One region of the Ideonella sp. BN130291 genome, then DNA from elsewhere that is predicted to be linked to it. Evidence: riboswitches for the same ligand, from Rfam matches in the RefSeq annotation. Region 1 holds a riboswitch; the other holds the start of a gene.
What was found. Region 1 has a riboswitch for glycine ahead of gcvT (glycine cleavage system aminomethyltransferase GcvT). Riboswitches for the same ligand answer to the same signal wherever they lie in the genome.
Positions count from the first base shown of each region.

Region 2: it holds a riboswitch for glycine, as region 1 does, so the genes downstream of both, VPH43_RS14110 (D-amino acid dehydrogenase) here and gcvT (glycine cleavage system aminomethyltransferase GcvT) in region 1, are expected to answer to the same signal.

Region 1 is NZ_JAZARE010000010.1:226,545-237,547, reverse strand. Features, by position in the region: gene gcvP (aminomethyl-transferring glycine dehydrogenase) at 1-2,835, opposite strand, end outside; gene gcvH (glycine cleavage system protein GcvH) at 2,921-3,295, opposite strand; gene gcvT (glycine cleavage system aminomethyltransferase GcvT) at 3,334-4,455, opposite strand; glycine riboswitch at 4,504-4,617, opposite strand; glycine riboswitch at 4,629-4,717, opposite strand; gene VPH43_RS21305 (M14 family metallopeptidase) at 4,856-6,643, shown strand; gene VPH43_RS21300 (serine hydrolase domain-containing protein) at 6,651-7,829, opposite strand; gene VPH43_RS21295 (tripartite tricarboxylate transporter substrate binding protein) at 7,826-8,809, opposite strand; gene VPH43_RS21290 (IclR family transcriptional regulator) at 8,910-9,728, opposite strand; gene VPH43_RS21285 (helicase-related protein) at 9,746-11,003, opposite strand, start outside.
Region 2 is NZ_JAZARE010000006.1:94,495-105,497, reverse strand. Features, by position in the region: gene creD (cell envelope integrity protein CreD) at 1-513, shown strand, start outside; gene VPH43_RS14115 (hypothetical protein) at 652-1,389, opposite strand; glycine riboswitch at 1,598-1,696, shown strand; gene VPH43_RS14110 (D-amino acid dehydrogenase) at 1,850-3,124, shown strand; gene VPH43_RS14105 (class I SAM-dependent methyltransferase) at 3,347-4,039, opposite strand; gene VPH43_RS14100 (hypothetical protein) at 4,414-4,740, shown strand; gene VPH43_RS14095 (hypothetical protein) at 4,992-5,363, shown strand; gene VPH43_RS14090 (GDSL-type esterase/lipase family protein) at 5,385-6,128, opposite strand; gene VPH43_RS14085 (esterase/lipase family protein) at 6,181-7,194, opposite strand; gene VPH43_RS14080 (M28 family metallopeptidase) at 7,224-8,783, opposite strand; gene VPH43_RS14075 (AMP-binding protein) at 8,976-10,520, opposite strand; gene VPH43_RS14070 (GNAT family N-acetyltransferase) at 10,785-11,003, shown strand, end outside.

The DNA of each region.
Region 1 (11,003 bases):
GTCCACCCGGCCCACCGGCACCCAGTATTTCTGCCGCCGCAAGGTGGCCACCGGATAGGCGGCCTCCTCGCGGGTGTAGGCATGCGTCCACTCGGTCTTGAGCAGGGCTTCGGCGGTGTGGGGCGCGTTCTTCAGCGGGTTGTCTTCCTTCGGCCAGGCGCCTTGTTCGACCTTTCGGATCTCTTCGCGGATCTGGATCATCGCGTCGCAGAAGCGGTCCAGCTCTACCAGCGGCTCGCTCTCGGTGGGCTCGACCATCAGCGTGCCGGGCACCGGGAAGCTGAGCGTGGGCGCGTGAAAGCCGTAGTCGATCAGGCGCTTGGCCACGTCTTCGGCGCTGATGCCGGTGGCGTCCTTCAGCGGGCGCAGGTCGAGGATGCACTCATGCGCCACACCACCGCCCTTCAGGCCGTCCATCCCGCCGCTGTAGAGCACGGGGAAGTGTTCGTTCAGGCGCGCGGCGATGTAGTTGGCCGAGAGGATGGCGGTTTCGGTGGCGAGGGTGAGGCCGTCGGCGCCCATCATGCGGCAGTACATCCAGCTGATCGGCAGCACGGCGGCGTTGCCCAGGGGCGCAGCGCTCACGGCGCCGATCTGCTTGTCGGTGCCGATGCCGGCCGTGCGGTGCGCGGGCAGGAAGGGCTTGAGGTCTTCCACCACCGCCACCGGGCCCACGCCCGGGCCGCCGCCGCCGTGCGGGATGCAGAAGGTCTTGTGCAGGTTGAGGTGGCTCACGTCGCCGCCAAACTCCCCGGGCGCGGCCACGCCCACCAGCGCGTTCATGTTGGCGCCGTCCACGTACACCCGGCCACCGTGCTGGTGCACCACGGCACACAGCTCCTTGATGTGGTCCTCGAACACGCCGTGGGTGGACGGGTAGGTCACCATCACCGCGGCCAGCTTGTCGCTGTGCTGTTCGCACTTCGCTTTCATGTCACCGAAGTCCACGTTGCCATCGGCATCGCATTTGGTGACGACGACCTTCATGCCCACCATCATGGCGCTGGCCGGGTTGGTGCCGTGCGCGCTTTCGGGGATCAGCACGATGTCGCGATGGCCCTGGCCACGCGCTTCGTTCCAGGCCTTGATCACCAGCAGGCCGGCGTACTCACCCTGCGAGCCGGCATTGGGCTGCAGGCTCACGCCGGCATAACCCGTGGCCTGGCTCAGCCAGGCGCACAGCTGCTCATTCAGCAGCTCGTAGCCCTTGAGCTGGTCGCGCGGCGCGAAGGGGTGCACATGCGCAAACTCCGGCCAGGTGATGGGGATCATCTCGCTGGTGGCGTTGAGCTTCATGGTGCAGGAGCCCAGCGGGATCATGGTGCGGTCCAGCGCCAGGTCCTTGTCGGCCAGGCCGCGCAGGTAGCGCAGCATCTCGGTCTCGCTGTGGTGCGCGTTGAACACCGGGTGCGACAGGAACGCGCTGCGGCGCTCCAGCTCGGCGGGGTACAGCGGCGAAATGCCTTTTTCGAAGCGGTCGAAGCCGGGCACCGACTGGCCGCCGGCGAACATGCGCCACAGCGCCTCGATGTCGGCGCGGGTGGTGGTTTCGTCCAGCGTGATGCCCAGCGTGGTGGCGCTGGCATGGCGCAGGTTCATGCCGTGCGCGATGGCGCTGGACAGCAGCTCGTCGGTGCGCACGCCGGTGTGCACTTCCAGCGTGTCGAAAGCCTCTTCGTGCTCCAGCGTGAAGCCCATGGACTTCAGGCCCTCGGCCAGGATGGCGGTGTAGCTGGCCACGCGGCGCGCGATGCGCTTCAGGCCCTCCGGGCCGTGGTACACGGCGTACATGCTGGCCACCACCGCGGGCAGCACCTGCGCGGTGCAGATGTTGGAGGTGGCCTTCTCGCGGCGGATGTGCTGCTCGCGCGTCTGCAGCGCCAGGCGGTAGGCCTTGTTGCCGTGGCTGTCGATGCTCACGCCCACCAGCCGGCCCGGCATGGAACGCTTGAACTCGTCCTTGGTCGCCATGTAGGCCGCGTGCGGGCCGCCGTTGCCCATGGGCATGCCGAAGCGCTGGGTGGTGCCCACCACGATGTCTGCACCTTGTTCGCCCGGGGGGGTGAGCAGGGTGAGCGCCAGCAAGTCGGCGGCGACGATCGCCAGGCCGCCCTTGGCGTGCACGGCTTCGGTCAGCGGCTTCAGGTTGCGCACGCGCCCCGACACGCCGGGGTACTGGAACAGCGCCGCAAAGTGCTCGCCTTGTGCGGCATCTTTGGCGGGGCCCACCACCACGGTGATGCCGAGCGGCGTGGCACGGGTGCGCACCACTTCCAGCGTCTGCGGCAGCACGTCGTTGGCCACGAAGAAGCTCAGGCTCTTGCTCTTGCCCACGCGCAGCGCCAGCGTCATGGCCTCGGCCGCGGAGGTGGCCTCGTCCAGCATGGACGCATTGGCGATCGCCATGCCGGTGAGGTCGGTCACCATGGTCTGGAAGTTCACCAGCGCTTCCATGCGGCCTTGGCTGATCTCCGCCTGGTAGGGCGTGTAGGCGGTGTACCAGGCGGGGTTCTCCAGCACGTTGCGCAGGATGACACCCGGCGTGACGGTGCCGTGGTAGCCCTGGCCGATGAAGCTCTTGAGCACCTTGTTCTGCTGCGCCAGCGTCCTCAGCTCGGCCAGCGCCTGCGCTTCGGTGAGCGGCGCGGGCAGCTGCATGCCCTGCGCCCGCTTGATGGCCTGCGGCACGATGGCGTCGATCAGCGCCCGGCGCGAGGCCGCGCCGATCACGCTCAGCATGTGCTGTTCGTCGCGTTGCTCCGGCCCGATGTGGCGCGCCACGAATTCGGAACAGTTCTCGAGTTCACCCAGGGGCTTCACGGCGGACATCAGCATGGCTTGTGGCGGCAGAAGAAAAAGAAACGGCGCGGTGGGCGCCGGCGTCGGCAGGCGGCGGGTGGCCGCATGCCGAAAGGGAGGATCAAAGGGTCTTCAGCAGGGCGTCGTACGCGGGCGGATCCATCAGTTCGTCGAACTCGGCCATGTTGGTCACATGCACCTTGAAGAACCAGCCATTGCCCAGCGGGTCGGTGTTGGCCAGCGACGGGTTGGCGCGCAGCTCCTCGTTCACTTCCACCACTTCGCCGGTGCAGGGCATGTACAGGTCGGCCGCGGCCTTCACCGATTCCACGACGCCGGCGACCTCGCCCTTCTTGTAGCTCTTGCCCACTTCGGGCAGGTCGACGAAGACCACGTCACCCAGCGCGTCCTGCGCATGGTGGGTGATGCCGACGATCGCGGCTTCGTGGTCCTCGATGTTGATCCACTCGTGTTCTTCGGTGTACTTGGTCGTCATTCGATGCTCCTGGCGTGTTCGTGATGGAGAAGGAAGGTTCAACCGCGGTGGTAGCGGTGGGGGGCAAACGGCATGGGCGCCACGCGCATCGGGTAGCGCTTGCCGCGCACCTCAGCGTACACCTCGTGGCTGGGCAGGGCGTGGTTGGCGGCCAGGTACGCCATCGCGATCGGCTGGTTCACGCCGGGCGCCAGCGTGCCGCTGGTCACATGGCCGAGCTTGTGGCCATGGGCATCGAAGATCTGCGCGCCTTCGCGCACCGGCATGCGCTCCAGGCCCACCAGGCCCACGCGCTTGCTGGAGGCGCCGCCCGCGAGCTGCGCCTCGATGACGCTTGCGCCGGGGTAGTGGCCAGCCCGCGCCCCACCAGGGCGGCGCACCTTCTGGATCGCCCAGGTGAGCGCGGCTTCCACCGGCGTGGTGGTTTCGTTGATGTCGTGGCCGTACAGGCACAGCCCGGCTTCCAGGCGCAGCGTGTCGCGTGCGCCCAGGCCGGCGGGCTTGACCTCGGGGGCGGCGAGCAGCTCACGCGCCAGCGCTATCGCATGGGTATCAGGCACCGAGATCTCGAAGCCGTCCTCGCCGGTGTAGCCCGAGCGGGTGACGAAGCAGTCGGCGCCGGCCAGCTCGAAGTGGCCGCCGGTCATGAAGGTGAGCTTGGCCACGCCCGGGTTCATGCGCGCGAGCGCATCCACCGCCTTGGGGCCCTGCAGCGCCAGCAGCGCGCGATCGGGCAGCGGCACGATCTGGCAGCGGTGGCCGATGTGGGTGATGAGATGCCGGGTGTCGGCGTCCTTGCAGGCGGCGTTGACGATGACGAACAGGTCGTTCTCGCGCCGCGTGATCATCAGGTCGTCGAGGATGCCGCCGTTGCTGTTGGTGAACAGGCCGTAGCGCTGCTTGCCCACGGGCAGGTCCACCACGTCCACCGGCATCAGGGTTTCCAGCGCGGCCGCGGCCTCGTTGCCGATCAGGCGCAGCTGGCCCATGTGCGACACGTCGAACAGCGCGGCGGACTCGCGGCACTGCTTGTGTTCGGCCACGATGCCGGCGGGGTAGCTCACCGGCATGTCGTAGCCGGCAAAGGGCACCATCTTGGCGCCGAGTTCGAGGTGCAGGGAATGGAGCGGGGTCTTCAGCAGGTTTTCTTCAGCGGACATTCTGTTGTTCTCCGAGGGCCATCGATTCCTGCACCGGTGAAGGTGGGGGATGCCCTCGCTGTCCGCTTTACCTGAGAGATTGACGGAGCCGGTGTGGCCGGTGGTTCCGCTTGCCCCTTCGGTGGACGAGCTCGCAACCCGTCTCTCTCCAGTGAGGTACGCCGCAAGTCTGCAGCGTCTTGCCAGTCCTTTTGCCTGAGCGTTCGGGGGTGACCCTGCGCCTTCGGCGGCTTCATGTGAAGCTCTCTCCTGACAAGCGGGCAGTGTAGCTGATCGCCTTTGAAACGGGTGCTCACGTTCGCCGGCCCGGATTCGGGCTGCGCCGTTGCCGGATCGGTTCTATGCTGCCGCCCTCCCAACATCTGCCCGTGGCCTGGCATGGCGCCGGCCACGCTTGCCCATGAAACTGCGCTCCCTGCTCCCTGCCGGCCTGTGTGTGGTGCCCTTGCTCAACGCCGCGGCCGCGGCGCCCGCTGGGTTGACCACGCTGGCCGAGCGCACGGCCTGGCAGCAGACCGGCCGTTATGAAGAGGTGATCGCGCTGTGCGATGCCTTCCAGCGTGCCTACCCCGCGGCAGTGCGCTGCATCGACTTCGGCCACACGCCCGAAGGCCGGCCGATGAAGGCGCTGGTGGCCTCGCGCAGTGGCGCGCTGACCGCCAAGGAGGCGCAACGGCGCGGCCTGCCGGTGCTGCTGGTGCAGGGCGGCATCCATGCCGGCGAGATCGACGGCAAGGACGCGGGCTTCCTGGCTTTGCGCCAGGTGCTGGAGGGTGCAGCGGCGCCGGGTGCGCTGGACCGGCAGGTGCTGCTGTTCGTGCCGGTGTTCAACATCGACGGCCATGAGCGCTTCGGCGCCTGGAACCGGCCCAACCAGCGTGGCCCGAAGGAGATGGGCTGGCGCACCACCGCGCAGAACTTCAACCTGAACCGCGACTACGCCAAGGCCGATTCGCCAGAGATGCAGGCCATGCTGCGCCTGGTGAACGAGTGGGATCCGCTGGCGGTGATCGACCTCCATGTCACCGACGGCGCGAAGTTCGAACACGACGTGTCCATCCAGGTGGAGCCGGTGCATGCGGGCGACCCCGCGCTGCGCAATGCGGGCAGGCAGCTGCGCGACGCGGTGATCGGCGACCTCGCGCGCCAGGGCTCGTTGCCCTTGCCGTTCTACATGTCCTTCGTGACCGAGGACGATCCTGCCTCCGGCTTCGAAGACAGCGTGTCGCCGCCGCGTTTTTCCACCGGCTACTTCCTGCTGCGCAACCGCTTCGCCATGCTGGTGGAAGCACATTCGTGGAAGGACTATCCCACCCGCGTGCGCATCACGCGCAACACCGTGGTGTCGGTGCTGGCGCAGGTGGCGGCCCACGGCCAGGCGTGGCGAGCCTTGCAGCAGGCGGCCGACGAGCGCGCGGCGCACCTGGCCGGGCAGCCCGTGGCCCTGGACTACCAGGCGAGCGAGAAACAGCGCATCGTCGAGTTCCGCGGCTACGAGTACACACGCACACCGTCGGAGGTGTCCGGCGCGCTGATGACGCGCTACGACGAAAGCCGGCCGCAACTGTGGCGCGTGCCCTTGCGCGACGACTTGCAGCCGGCGCTCAGCGTGCCCGCGCCGGCCGCCGGGTATGTGGTGCCGGCCGCGCATGCCGCGGGGGTGGCGCAGCGCCTGGCTGTGCATGGCATCAGCTTTCGCACGCTGCCTCAGGCGATGGCCCGGGTGCCGCTCGAAACCTTCCGTGCTGACAAGGCGAACTTTGCGGCGGCCTCGGTGGAATCGCACCAGCGCGTCGCCCTGCACGGCCGCTGGCAACCTGAGCAGCGCGACCTGGCGGCCGGTGCACTCTTCGTGCCGATCGCGCAGCGCAAGGCCCGGTTGGTGATGGCGCTGCTGGAGCCGCAGGCGCCCGATTCGCTGGCGGCCTGGGGCCTGTTCAACAACGCCTTCGAGCCCAAGGAGTACATGGAGCCGTATGTGGCGGAGGAAGTGGCGCGCGAGCAGATGGCGGCCGACCCGGCGCTGGCGGAGGCCTTCCGCCAACGCGTCGCCGAGGACGCCGAGTTCGCCAGGAGCCCGCAGGCGCGGCTGGAGTTCTTCTACCGGCGCCACCCGTCGTGGGACGAGCAGTTCCGGCTCTATCCGGTGATGCGCACGGCGACCGACCCGGCATCCGCCGCGCGTTGAACCCGGCTCACAGCGCCGCGTAGACGGCGCTGCGGAAGAACGCCTGGTAGGCCTCGCGCAAGGAAGGCGCCTGCATCATCCAGATCGCAATGAGCTGGGCCTGCGGGTCGATCCAGAAACTGGTGCCGCCCAGTCCGGCCCAGTGGTAGTCGCCTGCATGGCCCGGGTAGCGCGCGCCCGCGTCGGCCAGCCGCACCGCAAAGCCCAGGCCGAAACCGTAGCCGGGGCCGGGCAGGTACTCGGTGGTGGCGCCGGGCACCTGGCTGGCGCGGATGATCTCCGCACCGAGCTGATCCTGCGTCATCAGCGCGATGGTGTCCGCGCGCAGCAGGCGCGTGCCGTCCAGCTCGCCGCCGGCCAGCAGCAGGCGGGCAAAGCGCAGGTAGTCTGCCGCGGTGGACACCAGGCCACCGCCACCCGACTCCAGCACCGGCGGCTGGGTGGCGTCCAGCAGGCGGATCGGCTGGCCGGTCTCGGGATCGGCCGCAAAGGGCTGCGCCAGGCGATGCTGTTCCGCGGCCGGCACATGGAAACCGGTGTCCACCATGCCCAGCGGCTGGAAGATCTGTTGCGCCAGGTGCTCGCCCAGGGTCTGCCCGGTGATGCGCTCGATCAGGGCGCCGAGCAGGTCGGTGGCGCGGCTGTATTCCCACACCGTGCCTGGCGCATAGGCCAGCGGCAGGCGCGCGAGGCGGTGCGCAAATTCGGTGTTGCTGGCCTGGCGCGATTCCACGCCCGCCTGCAGGTAGCGTGACTTCAGCAGCGACTGGCCGAAGATGCCGTAGGTGAAGCCGGCGGTGTGGCGCAGCAGGTCGCGCACCGTGGGCGGGCGCGGGCAGGGCATGAGCGCCAGCGTCTTGCGGCCGTCGCCGTCCACCGTTTCGGTGGCCACCTGCAGGCTGCCGAACTCCGGCAGGTGCAGCGCGACCGCATCGTCCAGGCCGAGGCGGCCCGCTTCCACCAGCATCATCGTGGCCACCGAGACGATCGGCTTGGTCATCGAATAGATGCGGAAGATCGTGTCCTCGGTCATGGCCGCGCCGCTGGCCGGATCGCGCTGGCCGATGGCGCGCTGGTGCACCACGTCGCCGGCGTGCTGCACCCGCATCACTGCACCGGGGATGCGGCCGGCGGCCACGTCCCGCGCTACGGCGTCGTCGAGCGCCTGCCAGCGGTCGGCCGTCACTTGGCCGCCAGCCCCAGGCGCTCGATCAGCGCCTTGTCCTTGGCGAAGGTGGCGACGGCCCATTGGCGGTATTCATCGCCGTTGCGGTACCAGAGGTCCTGGTTCAGCTGCTCCAGCAGGGCCAGGTGCTTGGGGTCGTCCATCGCCTTCTTGAACGCGTCATGCAGCGTCTTCACGATGGCCGGGTCCATGCCCTTGGGGCCCGCCAGTCCGTAGGGTGAGCTGGACACCACGTTGTAGCCGAGCTCCTTGGCGGTGGGCACGTTGGGCCAGCGGCGGGTGCGCTTCTCGCCAAAGGTGACCAGCAGGCGCATCTGGCCGCTGTCCACGAACTTGTCCCAGCCGGTGGCGTCGCTTTGCGCCATGACATGCCCGCCCAGCAGGGCCTGCTGCATGTCGGCGTTGCCCTTGAAGGGCACGTGCACCAGTTGCACCTTGGCGTTGTCGGCCAGCTCTTCCATCAGCAGGTGCGGCGAGGTGCCGATGCCGGTCGAGCCGTAGTCGATGGTGTTGGGCTTCTGGCGCGCGGCCTCGATGTACTCGTTGAAGGTCTTGAAGGGCGAATCGGCCCGCACCGTCAGGCCGAAGGTATAACCCGACACGCCGAGGATGAAGCTGAAGTCGTTGATCGGATGCCACGGCGTCTTCTGCATGTGCGGCACCCGCAGCATGCCCATGGGGTATTGGGCGATGGTGTAGCCGTCCGGCTTGGCGGTCATCGCCATGCTGCTGGGGCCCAGGGTGCCGCCGGCGCCGGGCTTGTTCTCCACCACGATGGTCTGGCCCAGGTGCTTGCTGGCGATCTCCGCCAGGCCGCGCATGTGTCGGTCGGTGGAGCCGCCGGCGGGCCAGGGCACGATCAAGGTGATGGGGCGGCTGGGATAGGTGTCCGCGAAAGTCGAGGTCCAGGGCGCCACAAGCGCCGCGGCGGCAGCGGCGGTCAGCAGGCTGCGGCGGGTGGGTGAAAGGTCACGGCTCAAGGCGTCTCCAATCGTGTTCTGCACTGCAGAATTTGGTTTTGCTTCCGATCCATCGTATCGGAACGCTTCCTGCGCTGTAAACCAGGGTGTGCGCCGATGGTCAGCGCAGCAGCTGATCCTCGATGCGCTGCACCAGCTCGATCAGCCGCGGGCGCGCTTCGTTCAGCAGAAATTCCTTCGACAGGTTGAACGACGGGCCGCCGCAGTTGATGGCCATCAGCGGCATGCCGCCGCCGGGGTTCACCGCACGCGCGATCGCGTTCACGTCCTTCTGCCAGTCACCGAAGGAGCAGGCCACGCCCAGCTGCTGATGGTCCGCCACCGCCTGCTCGATGCCGCGGCGGATGCCGGGCCAGGCCACAGGGTCCAGCTGCTCCACCTGTTCCATCACGTCGCGCCGCTCGCGCTCTGCGCAGGCGGCCAGGTAGGCGCGCCCGATCGCCGAGGTGGCCACCGGTACGCGCGAGCCCACGTCCAGCGACAAGGTGAGCGCGGCGCTGCTGCGGCAGTTCTCCACATAGATCATCGACAGCCGGTCGCGCGTGGCCAGCGACACCATGGCGCGCGAGTGTTCGGCCAGCTCCAGCATGAGCGGGCGGGCCACCTGGCGCACGTCCATGCGGGCCAGCATGGCGCTGCCGAGCGACAGGACGGCGCTTCCCAGGCGGTACTTGCCGGTGTCCTCCACCGGGGCCAGGTAGCCCAGCCGCGCCAAAGTGGTGGTGAGGCGGGACACGGTGGACTTGGGCAGGCCGCAACGCTGGGCGATCTCGCCGTTGCCGAGTGCCTTGTCGCCCGAACGGAAACACGCCAGTACCTCGAGCCCGCGCGCCAGCGCCGCCACGAAATGGCGGTCTTCCTTGGGGCGCGGCGCCCGCGGGCGGGTGTTGCCGGCGGCGGTACGCGCAGTGGCCTTCATGGCGATGTGCCGTGGCCTCAGCGCCGCACGCGCCGGCGCATCTGGGCCAGCGGCCGCTTGCCCTTGAGCTGGCGCTCGATGCCGTCGTTCAGGCGCGAGCGCAGGTCCAGCACCTCTTCCAGGTGGCCGTACACGCGCGGGAACCGCAGGTCCAGCCACAGCCACAGCGTGCAGGAGCGCAGCGCCTGCTCCATGCGGTCCAGCCGGCTGTGTTCGTCCACCTCGTCCAGGAACCAGGGGTCGCCCGCCTTGCCGGAGAGTGCATGGTTGCTGGTCCAGTTGAGGAACTCCTGCACCTGGCCTTCGGTGCGGGTGTCCACCGGGGCCTGCGCGTAGATGAAACGTTCCTTCAGCGGCAGCTTGCCGGCCACCCGGTCCAGCTCCTCGGCCAGTTCCAGCATCTGCTCCAGCTCGGCCACCTGGAAGTGCGCGCTGTCCAGCTTGAGCTGGTCCATGAAGATGCGCAGCACGTCGTGCAGGCGGCGCAGGTGCAGCCGCGAGGCGATGGTGTCCACATGCCACCAGTTGGGCGCCACCGGGGCCTTGAAGGGCTGCGGCGCACGCGGAGGCTTGTGCAGCAGGTCGCCGAGCGCGCGCATGGCGGTGGGCTCTGCCTCCTTCAGCACGCCGGCAAAACCTTCCTCGTGCATGCCGAAGCGCCCGGCGCGGCCGGCGATCTGGTGCACTTCCGACTCGGTGAGCGGCCGGTCGCTCTGGCCGTCGAACTTGGTCATGGTGCTGAACACCACGCGGCGGATCGGCAGGTTCAGGCCCATGCCGATCGCATCGGTGGCCACCAGGATGTGCGACTCGCCTTGCGCAAAGCGCTCCGCCTCGCGCCGCCGCACCTCCGGCGGCAGGGCGCCATAGATCACCGACACCGGATGGCCGTTGGCCGCGATCTGGTCGCGCAGCATCAGCACGTCACGCCGGCTGAAGGCCACCACCGCATCGCCCTTCTTCAGCGAGGGCAGCGCCACCGGCGTGGGCAGCAGCTGCACATGCTGCTTGCGCTCGAAATGGCGCACGGTGCAGCTTTCGCCGCACAGGCGCAGCAGGTTCTCGATGGCGGGCACCGCATAGGCCGAGCAGATGATCAGCACCTCGTTGGCCGGCACGCCCACGATCGCCTGGGTCCAGGCCCAGCCGCGCGAGGCGTCGAAGATCATCTGCGCTTCGTCGATCACCGCCACTTCCACCGGCTTGCTGGTGGACAGCATCTCGATGGTGCTGGACACCACGCGCGCGCCTTCTGCCGGCACGTTCTCCTCCCCA
Region 2 (11,003 bases), on a different contig from region 1:
ACGCCCTGCGTCGATTCGTTCAGTGTGGGCTTCATCGACCCGGTGAACGGTTATGTGCTCAACGACCGCGCGGTCAAGTACGGCATGCTGTTCATCGTGCTCACCTTCGTGACCGTGGCCCTGGTGGAGGTGATGCGGCGGCTGCGTGTGCATCCGATCCAGTACCTGCTGGTGGGCTTTGCGCTCACGGTGTTCTTCCTGCTGCTGCTCAGCCTGAGCGAGCACCTGCCGTTCTGGCAGGCGTACCTGGCAGCCAGCGTGGCCTGCACGGCGCTGCTGGCCTTCTACGGCGCGCACCTGCTGGGCGGCGCGCGCGCGGGGCTGGCCTTCGGGGCCGGGCTGGGGCTGCTCTATGCCGCCTTGTACGCGCTGCTGCAGATGGAGCAGACCGCCTTGGTGCTGGGCTCGCTGCTGCTCTTTGCGGTGCTCGCGGGTGTGATGGTGGCCACGCGGCGCATCAACTGGTACACGTTGATGGCACAGCTGCGCAGCGAGGGCAGGGCGGCGGCCTGACGCTGCCGGGGCAGCACGAACTGCCCGCATGTGTTCTGCAAAAAAGGGGTGGGGCGCCGGAAGGCGCCCCACCTGCTTCGACGGCATCAGCTCGCGCCTGATGCGCTTGTCCCGGGTCTTGCGTGTCGGCCGGTCTCGTCAGCGCCCGTCGCCGTCCGAGTCGCCGGGGATGGCGCGCTCGATGCCATCCTTGGCCCGCTGCCAGGCGTCACGCGAGGCATGTTTGGCATGGTCCCACTCGAGCGACGAAGTGCCGCGCGAGCTCTGCCAGTCCCGGCCGAGGTCCGACTCGATCTCGTCGAACTGACGCCCGGGGTAGCGGCTGTGTGCATCGACGCCATGGCGATAGGCAGGAGCGTAGTCGTCGTAGCTGGCGCCGCTTTGCACATAGGGCCGGTTGACCCAGTTGTCGCGCCAGTAGGTGTCGTGGTCGGCATCGGGGCCCACCTTGCCGGCCAAGGCGCCGGCGCCAGCGCCCGCCACCGCACCGATGGCTGCGCCCACCGGGCCGGTCACGCCACCCGCCAGGCTGCCCGCGATGGCACCACCGGCCACACCGCCCATCGCGCCGCCGGTCACGGCGCCGGTGGCGGTGTCGCGGTCGTCGACGTCGGTCCGGGCGAGGGTGTCGTCGCTCGTCACGTCAGAGCCCACGGCCACCTTGTCGTCGGAGCTCTTGCCGGCGACAGCGCCCACCACGGCGCCGGCGACGGCGCCGATGGCCGCACCCACCGGGCCGGTGACGCCCCCGGCCAGGGCCCCGGTGATGGCGCCGCCCGCCACCCCGCCGGCCACCGCGCCGGTCGCGGCGCCCTTGGCGACTGCATGGTTTTCCTTGTCCGACTGGACACCGCGCTCGTTGCTGCGATCTTTCATCACTGACTCCTCTCGTGGAGTGCGCCAGGTCATCGCTGCAGACAGCGGTGGCGTGGCGCACAGGATTGCTGGAAGCACTGAAGGACAGGGCAAGGGGCGTACCCTGCAGCCCGGCCGGTGTGCTCCGAAGCAGGAGCGATTGGCGTACCCGGTGTGGCACAGCCTGCAAGCGCCAGGGTGACCGGGCGCACGCGCCACGCTACCATCGCGCCATTGGTCGGGAGAGATCGCCAGGTGCACTGCGCCTGGTGGCGCCGAAGGAGCAACCGCCCCGGAAACTCTCAGGCAAAAGGACCGGCCAGTCCATGCATCTCTGAAGAGCGGCCGCACTCGTCATGCGGCCCACCGCAGGAGCAAGCGCCGGCTCATGCCAGGCGCGAATCTCTCAGGTTCCAAACAGAGGGGGCGTGCGGCGCGCGTCGTGCCGCCGCACTCCACCTTTGACGTTTGGAGACCTTGCATGAAATCGATCGCGGTCATCGGCGGTGGCATCACCGGCGTCACCTCTGCCTATGCACTCGCCCTGCGGGGCTTTTCGGTCACGCTGTTCGAGCGGCACCGCTATCCGGCGATGGAAACGTCCTTCGCCAATGGCGGCCAGCTGTCGGCATCCAACGCCGAGGTGTGGACCCATCCCGCCACGCTGCTCAAGGGCCTGAAGTGGATGCTGCGCAGCGACGCGCCGCTGCTGCTGAGCCCACGCCCCAGCTGGCACAAGCTGAGCTGGTTCGCGGAGTTCGTCGCCAGCATTCCGCACTACCGCCGCAACACCATCGCCACCGCTCGCATGGCGGTCGCGGCGCGCGAGCACCTGTTCGCCTGGGCGCAGGCCGAGGGCATAGCCTTCGACCTGCGGCGCGAGGGCATCCTGCACATCTACCGTGACCGCCAGGGCTTCGAGCATGCGGGCGAGGTGTCCCGGCTGCTGGCCGCGGGCGGGCTGGAGCGCCGGGCCGTCACACCGGCCGAGATGCGGCAGATCGAGCCCACGCTGGCCGGCAGCTTCCACGGTGGCTATTACACCGAGAGCGACGCCACGGGTGACATCCACAAGTTCACCGTCGGGCTGGCCGCCGCCGCGCAGCGACGGGGCGTGCGCACGCTGTATGGCGCCGCCGTGCGCCGGCTGGGCAGCGACGGCACCCGCGCGACTGTGAGCTACGACACCGGTGGCGAACGCGCGCAGAGCAGTTTCGACGCGGTGCTGGTGTGCGCCGGCATTGCCAGCCGGGCGTTTGCTTCGCAGCTGGGCGATCGCGTGAACATCTACCCGGTCAAGGGCTACTCCATCACGGTGCACCTGGCCGATGCGGCCAGCCAGCAGGGCGCGCCCACCGTCAGCCTGCTGGACGATGCCACCAAGCTGGTGACCAGCCGGCTGGGCGCGGACCGCTTCCGCGTCGCGGGCACGGCGGAATTCAACGGCGCCAACCGCGACATCCGCGCCGACCGCATCCGCCCGCTGGTCGACTGGGTGAACCTGTGCTTCCCGCAGGTGAGCACGCGCCAGGTGGTGCCGTGGGCGGGCCTGCGGCCGATGATGCCGGACATGATGCCCCGCGTCGGCCGCGGCCGGCAGGCCAACGTCTTCTACAACACCGGGCACGGGCACCTCGGCTGGACCCTGTGCGCGGTGACGGCGGACATGGTGGCTGGCGCGGTCGAGCAGGCGGCCAGCACGCTCGGCCGCCGGCGCGGCGTGCCTGCCCGATGGGCCGGTGCCGCGCAGGACTGACGCCTAAGGCCTCACCGGCTCTTCATGAGGTCGACCGGTTGCATGTCCTCGCTTTCGCACCGCGGGCAGCGCGCCGGTCGGGGCACCGGCGAGGGGCGGAAGTAGAAGAGCTTGCACTGTCCGCACCGCCAGGTGCGGCTGGTCTCTGGCGTTGTCATCCTGGCTCAGCAGCAAGGCGGATGCCGGCGGGGGCCCGCGCGAGCGTTCGCACGGGGCCTCCGTCTACCCGAAGGACGGGATCTTGCCGGCCGGCGGCTTGTTGCCGATGAAGTAGACGGACGGCCAGGCAAAACGGCCGAGCTCCATCCGGGAGATCAGCTTGACGGTGCTGGCATGGCGGGGATAGATGGCCTCGTAGTAGCTCACGCTGATGTCCACTGGCCGGGAGCCGAACGCCTCGCTCAAGGCGCTGCCGAGTTCCGACGCTGTAAAGCCCGCGTGTGCGCCGAACTCGTTGCGAAAGCGCCCTTGCAGCCGCATCTTCCAGTCCGCGGCGTTCCAGCGCAGCTTGTTCTTCCAATGCGCGCCCGACCCCATGTAACCGATGAGCCGGCTGCGGTTGGGCGTGCCGACACAGTAGTGCCCGCCTTCGGTGAGCACGCGGTCCATCTCGTTGAGCGCGCAGCGCCAGTCCGGAATGTGCTCCAGCGCATGGTACGAGTACACGTAGTCGAACGCGCCATCGGGAAACGGCAGCGAGCAGGCGTCGGCCACCCGCAAGTCCACCTGCTGCCGCGCTGCGGCGTCGAAGTTCGGGTTCAGGTCGATCCCGATCACCTCGCAGCCCAGTTCGCGCGACAGGATGGCGGCCTCGGTACCGTCGCCACAGCCGACGACCAGCAGACGGCTCACAGCGTTCGCAGCTTCTTCCCTGATCAGGCGGGCGAGCTGGGTGGGTTTGTCGGCAACGGGCATGTGCGACTCCCGTTTGTGTGCGGGACGCTAGAAGATCACCTCCGTTGTCAGGATGTCACCCCATGGGCTAGGGGGCGTTCAGGGCACCCCGTTTGCTGCCTGCGCCAGGCCGGACAAGCGTCCAGCGCATCGATGCGTAGCAGGGCTGGCCCCCCAAGCGGCACGGCGTGATCTGGCGTTGCACAGCGCGGCAGCCGGAAGTCCTTACGGTCGGGGCGACGCCACCCCGGTGTTGTCATCAAACGCTGACGCTGCTTTGCGTCGCACGCCGACTGCGAATCCTCGTGCGAGCGGCCATGCTCACGTCAGCGCTAGCTCGGCAGCAGTACCGCCGCAGTTGGATGCCCTTCAACCGGATTCAAAGGAATGACAACATGACCAAGCTCCATACCGCGATCGCCGCCGCTTCCCTCCTCGCGCTGGCCGGCCTGGCCCAAGCGCAGCAGGCGCCCGACGCCAGCAAGCCGAACCCCTCTGCCGCCACCACCACCGGCACGTCCACCTCGCAGACCGAAATGAACAAGGGTGTGCCGGGCGTGAACGTGGACACCGGCAGCAAGGCGTCCAACGGCGTGATCAGCGCTGACGTCGACAAGAACACCGACGCCAGCAACGTGACGAACCGCAGCAACACCAGCGGCACGGCCGACGTGAACACGTCCACCCGCAGTACGCGCGCTGCCCGCGCCGACCGCGGCTGATCGCCACGGCTGATTGGAGTGCAGAAGCGGGGGCGCCCAGCGGGCGCCCCCGCTTTGCCATGCCCGCGCGGCCTTGCTGAGGGTCAACCGTTCATCACCTGACGGTCCAGCGCGGCGACATTCCGCTCCGTAGCGGGCGCACCACCGCGCCTCTTGCCGCGGCGAGGAGCGCACGTAAAGAGTCTTCACTTCGTGGTCAAGCGGGTGCGACAATGCTGGGTTGCCGACCGCTTCTCCAGCGCGCCACATTCGTGCCCGACAACATCACCGTCCATCGCCGCCAGAACGCCCTCAGCCTGTTCCAGCAGTACGCCGAAGAGCAGATGCGCGCCGGCGTGGCGCCCAAGGGCCTGGAGCAGGCCTTCGCGCAGCAGCTGCAGATGAGCCCCAGCATGTGGAGCCAGATCAAGAGCAGCCGGCCCATCGGTGACAAGCTCGCGCGCCAGATCGAGGCCGCCTGCGCACGCCCGGCCGGATGGTTGGATGAAGCGCATGCGCCGCAGGGCCTGAGTGCGGCCGAGCAGCAGTTCCTCGGCCTGGCGCTGAAGGCCTGGCGCTCCACCAACGCCGAAGGCCGCAAGCGGCTCAAGCTGACGATGAAGGAACTGCTGGGGGCCGGGTGAGCGCGATGGCCGGCAGGGCGTTCAGCCCGACGCGATGCAGGCGTGGCTTTGCAACACCGCCCGCACCTGCTGCCACACCACCTGGTGCCCCGCATCGTTCAGGTGCACCCCGTCACCCACGTCGTAGCGCGGGTCGATGCGGCCGTCCGGCCCGGCCAGCTGCGCGCGCACCGGCACGAAGCAGGGGCCGGCGGCGTCGGCCAGCTGCTGGTCGATCTGCGGCAGAAGGGCCAGCCGGTCGGGCGGAAGGTCGCGCGGCTGGGTCGACAGCATCACCACCGGCACGCCGGCCTGCAGCGCCTGGCTGCGAATGGCCAGCAGGTTGGTCACCGTCTCGCTGACGCTGTAGCCCATGGCGGTGTCGTTGGTGGGCAGGGAGACAAACAGCGCCTGGGGATGCAATGCGAGCGCGGCATCCACATCCGCGCTGGGGTCCGGCGCGGGGCGCCCCGGCGGCGGCTGTGACCCGGCGGAGAGCACGTGGTAGCTGGTGAGGCTGGGCCGGGCCAGGTTGTGCACCACCACGCCCCGCGGCGCCTCTTCGGCGGCCATCAGCGCCACCCACCCTTGCCCTGCCGTGGCGCCCGCGCCTGCCGCGGTCGACGATCCGACCACCACCCAGGCGTGCGCCCCGGTGGCTGGCGGGGCGTCGGCCTGCGCGCTGCCACCACCGCCGCATCCAGCCACCAGCAGGGCGGCAAACCAGAGCGCCTGGCGCCAACGGGCTGGGCGACGAGCGGGAGAGGTGGGCTGCGGGCTGGGCATGTGCTTGGCGGGGTGGCGATCCCCTCGGTCCGGCAGGCGCCGTGCCCGCGGGCTAAGGTTGGGCGCCGTAAACACGCGCCAGCAGCTGCGACAGCGCGGCCTGCCTTTGCGGTGCGGTCGGGTTCAGCACACCATGGCGCTGCAGCAGCGCGATCAGCTTCACCGGGGCCACCCGTTCGTCGCCCACGATCTCCACATGTCCGGCCCCGACCTCCAGCACCTCGGCCAGCGGGTCGTCGTCGATCACCGGATGGCGTTGTTCGTCCAGGCTGAAGATCTCGTCGGACTCGGTGCAGCGCTCCCCCTCGTACCGCCGGCAGGTGCCGCGCTCGTCGGTCATCACCTTGAGGTAGCCGCGCACCTGCGCAGCCAGGCGGCCAGGCTGCTGGATGAAGGCCGAGTGCGCGGTGATCTCCGACCACTTGTCGCCGGTGATCAGCCGGCACATCGGCCCGATGAGGCCGAGCGTGAGCGCCCGCGTGACCGGGTTGCCGCACTGCTCGGCGGCCGCGATGCCGGCGAACGGGCCTGACACGGTCACCAGCCGCAGCTGCAGGCCCAGCTCGCGCATCGGGTCGGGCCGGTCACTCACCAGCGCACTGCGGGCGATGAGGGCGCCCTGGCTGTGGCCAATCACGGTGAGCTGCCTGCTCTCCATCGCACGTCCGAGCTGGTCGAGCGCGGCCACCAGCTGCCCCGAGCTGCGCATGAGGCTGTCACGGTCGTTGTAGGTGAAACACGCGGTCTGCTGGCCATGGAAGGCCAGCACCTGCGCCAGCCCCCGGAAGCGGCCGGACGAGCCGAAGCAGCCGTGCACCAGCACGTTCACCGGCTCGCGCGAGTTGAGCGACAGGCGTCGGTCGGGGTTGTCGGTGCACGGGCCCAGGCCCGGGATGCTGAGCGTGATGTCCGCAAGCGGCAGGGCGCCGGGCGCGATGGACTGCAGCTCAGGGTCGGCCGGCGGCGCGGCGGCGCAGCTGGCGAGCACGGCCGCTGCGAGCAGGAGCGGCCCGAGCACACGCCACCGCGCGAGGCCGGGAGGAAGGGCGCGGCGGCGGTCTTGCATGCCCGACTCTACCGCCGCGCCTGGGAGGGTCACTGCGGGCGGTAGCTCACGGTGAGGGCGTAGCTGCCCGCGGTGTAGCCCCTGAGCAGCACGTACACGTCGCCGTTGGAGGTGATGTTGATGCTGCAGCTTTCGCTGGCGCTGCTGCCGTCGGACTTGCAGTCGTAGCTGCGGGTGGTGGGCACGCTGCCACGCCTGGCGTAGAGGTCGATGTCCCCGGTGCCGGTGGTGCTGGCCTTGAAGCTGCCGCCGGCGCCCGCCTTGAAGGGGCCGAAGCTGCGGGTCTGGCCGCGCGTGAGCGTGCCGCTGAAGGTTTCCACGGTGTCGGGCAGCCCGGGCCCGTCGCTGCCCAGCTCCACCGCGTAGGCCAGGGCCATGCGCGCGAACTTCAGCGAGTGTTCCGCGGTGCTGCCGGTGTTGGCGTAGGTGTCGTTGGCGGTGTGGATGTAGGGGTCGTCCTCACCCATGGCCGCTTCGAAAGGCATGGAGGCGGCGTAGCCCTGCGCGTTCCACGAGGCGTGGTCCGAGCAGGCATAACCGCAGCGGTCGGTGCCGATGGTCAGCGTGGGCAGGTAGGTCTTGATCAGGTTGCTGACGAAGGTGTTCTGGGCGCTGTCGGTGTAGTCGCTGAAGATGTAGATGTCGTTGGCCGAGCCCTTGTAGTTGGTCATGTCCAGCTGCATCACGCCCACCACGTTGGTGCCGGCGGTGGCGTAGCTCTTGGCGATCTCCTGCGACCCGCGCAGCCCCACTTCTTCTGCCGCATAGGCCATGAACTTGATCGTGCGGCGCGGCTTGTAGCCGTTGGCCACCAGCGTGCGGTACACCTCGGTGAGGCTGGCCACGCCCGAGGCGTCGTCATCCGCCCCCGGCGCGCGGGTGGTTTCGCCAGTGCCGGCCTGGTTGATGGAATCGAGGTGGCCGCCGAGCACCACCACTTCGTTGGGGTTGTCGGTGCCGCGGATGGTCGCGATCACCGACTTCTGCTTCCAGTTGGGGTGGGTGAACTGCTCCACCGTGATGTCGCTGCGGCCGTTGGCCAGCGTCGTCCAGCGCTGCTTCAGCCAGTCCGACGCATTGACGCCGCCGCTGGTCTGGTAGTAGCGGTTCACGTAGTTGGACAGGTCGATGATGGTCTGGCCGATGTTGCTGGCCTGCATCTGGCCCAGCATGGGCGTGACCGTGCTCTGCTGGTCGATCACGTAGCTGGGCCGGGTGACGGCCACGGCGGGTGTCGCGCGGGCCAGGCCCGACTGGCGGTGCAGCGTAGCCAGGCCTTCGGCTTGGCTGCCGTGGTACATGAAGCCGCCGCAACGGCGCAGCGCCTTGTGCACGGCCTCGGACAGATGCGCCAGCTGGTCCTCGTCCACCTGCACCAGGTGGATGTGCTCGGCGCGCGATGCGCTGGCTGCCGTGGCATGGCCCGCCTGGGCCGCCGGCACGCTGGCGGTCACGGCGGTGGGGGTGTGTTTCTGCAGCTGCGCCAGGGCGGCGTCGCCCAGGCTGATCCAGACTTTGTCGCCCGCCTGGGCGGTGGTGCAAAGGGCAAACAATGCCGCGCAGGCGGCGGCCATGGTGTGAAGACGCATCGTGATTCCCTGATCGGTGAATGAAGCCGGGGCCGCTGCCGCACCCGCTCGTGGCGGGCCGGCATGGCGCTGCCCCGGTGCCGTCTGGCCGGATGGCGAATCCCTGGCCAGGGCGCCGATGCTAGGAGCGAGGGCGCGCGCCCACAATGGCCGTGCAGGCCAAGAAGCGTCGCCTTGTAAGGGCGCGCCGCGTCAGCTGTTCAGCGCGGAGGCCGGCAAGGCCGGCGCTGGTTGCCATGCGGCGGTGGTTGCCGGGGTGCCCGCCTCGTGGGCGGTGCGCCCCTGCGGGCCTTGGCCGGCGAGCGCGGCCGCGCCGAGGTAGCCCGACACGTCCAGGTGCTGGATCAGCAGCCGGTGCTTGCCGCGGGCCGTGCGCGGGATGTGCTCCACGCGCTGCACTTCCACATCGCAGCCGCCCTGCGTCTTCTTGCTCACGGCAGCGGCCAGCCGCTCGCGCTGGGCGGCATCCAGGTCCACCTTGGAGACCACCTTGAGCACGATCCTCCCCGGCTCGTGCTGCTCGTACTGGATGCTGTCCACCGCCGCCAGGTCAGAGAAGTGGGCCGCGCCCAGGGTGGCCACGGTGACGATGCGTTCGTCGCGGCACAGCACGAACTCCTGCAGCCGGCCGTCGATGCGCTCCATCACCGGAAAGTGCGGCAGCAGCGGATGGCGCTGCCCGCCCCACATGCCGACGTCGCCGGTGCGGTAGCGCACGAAGGGCATCACCTCGTTGTCGAAGCTGGTGCCCACGATCTCGCCCGGCACGCCGGGTTCGGTGATCGGCTGGCCGGCCGCGTCCACCAGCTCCACATGGCCGTACAGCGGCCAGAAGAAATAGCGGTCGTCGTCCGGCATGGTGGCGCCCAGCACCACCCGTTCGGTGTGGCCGTAACCGCGCAGCACCGGGCAGTCGAAGACCCGGCGGAAGACTTCCATCTGGAAGTCGTAGGCGGTTTCCGAGGTGAGGTGGATGCCGCGGATCCTGCTGGTGATGTCCGGCGCCGGATGCGCCATCAGCCAGCACGCCAGCGGGTACAGCGCCGAAGGCACCGCCTGCACCACCGAGGGTTTCCACTGGCGCAGCGCCTCCAGGTACTGCGGCATGAAGCGCGGCTCGAGGTGGTCGCTGCTCAGCACCAGATGGCGCTTGATCGGCTCGTAGGCCCACACCCGCGCACCCGGCCGGCCGGCGCCCGGCACGGTACGCCCGCGCATGCTGAGGATCACGTCGCTGGCGTGCAGCAGGCCGGCGCGGCGATCGAAGTCCTGGTAGTAGGCCGCCTCCTTGGGCCGGGTGACGTGCTTGTGCGAGAAGAAGCGCATCGGGATGGCGGTGGAACCGCCGGTGAACATCTCCAGCCGGTTGCGGGCGGTGTAGCGCTCGGACAGGTAGGCTGAAAGGTTCGCCTTGATGTCCTGCTTGGACGTGAGCGGCAGCTGCGCCAGCAGCTCGCGGGGTGAGCGGTCCTGGGCCAGCAGGTGACGGTAGGCCGCAAACGCCGGCACATGCGCCAGTGCATGGCGCAGGGTGAGCGCCAGCTTCGCGTCCGCGGCTTCGGCCACGGGGCCGTTGCCATAACAGTGGGCCACTTCCTTCTCGAAGCCCTTGAAGCGCCCGCCATAGCGCAGCCGCCGCGGCACGGCACTGTAGGTGCGGCCCACGCAGGTCTTCACCCATTGCGGTGCGCCCAGGTAGAGCGACAACGCAGGATGCAGGATGTCTTCGAACGCCATGGTTCCCTCCTCGGTGCCGTCGGCGCGGGTTCTGCATGCCGTGGCAAGCGCCCGCGCGCGTAGCGGCAGTCGAATCTAGGGCGATGCGGTGAGGGGCACAACCCGCCTGGGTGCGGGGTGGGTGCCAGATCGGTCACGCTTTTGCCCTGGCCGCTATTCTCATGTGCCGCCCCGCGGGTCCGCGCGGGGTAGCCACCTCAGGAGACCACGGTGCGCCAGCCCGTTCTCGTCCGTTCCGCCACGCCGCAAGACCGCGATGCCTGGATGCCACTCTGGGACGGCTACAACGCCTTCTACGGCCGCTCGGGCGCGACGGCGTTGCCGCAGGAGGTGACCCACACCACCTGGTCGCGCTTCTTCGATGTGCATGAGCCGGTGCATGCGCTGGTGGCGGAGCAGGACGACCAGCTCGTCGGGCTGGCCCACTACCTCTTCCACCGCAGCACCACCCAGGTGGCGCCCACCTGCTACCTGCAAGACCTG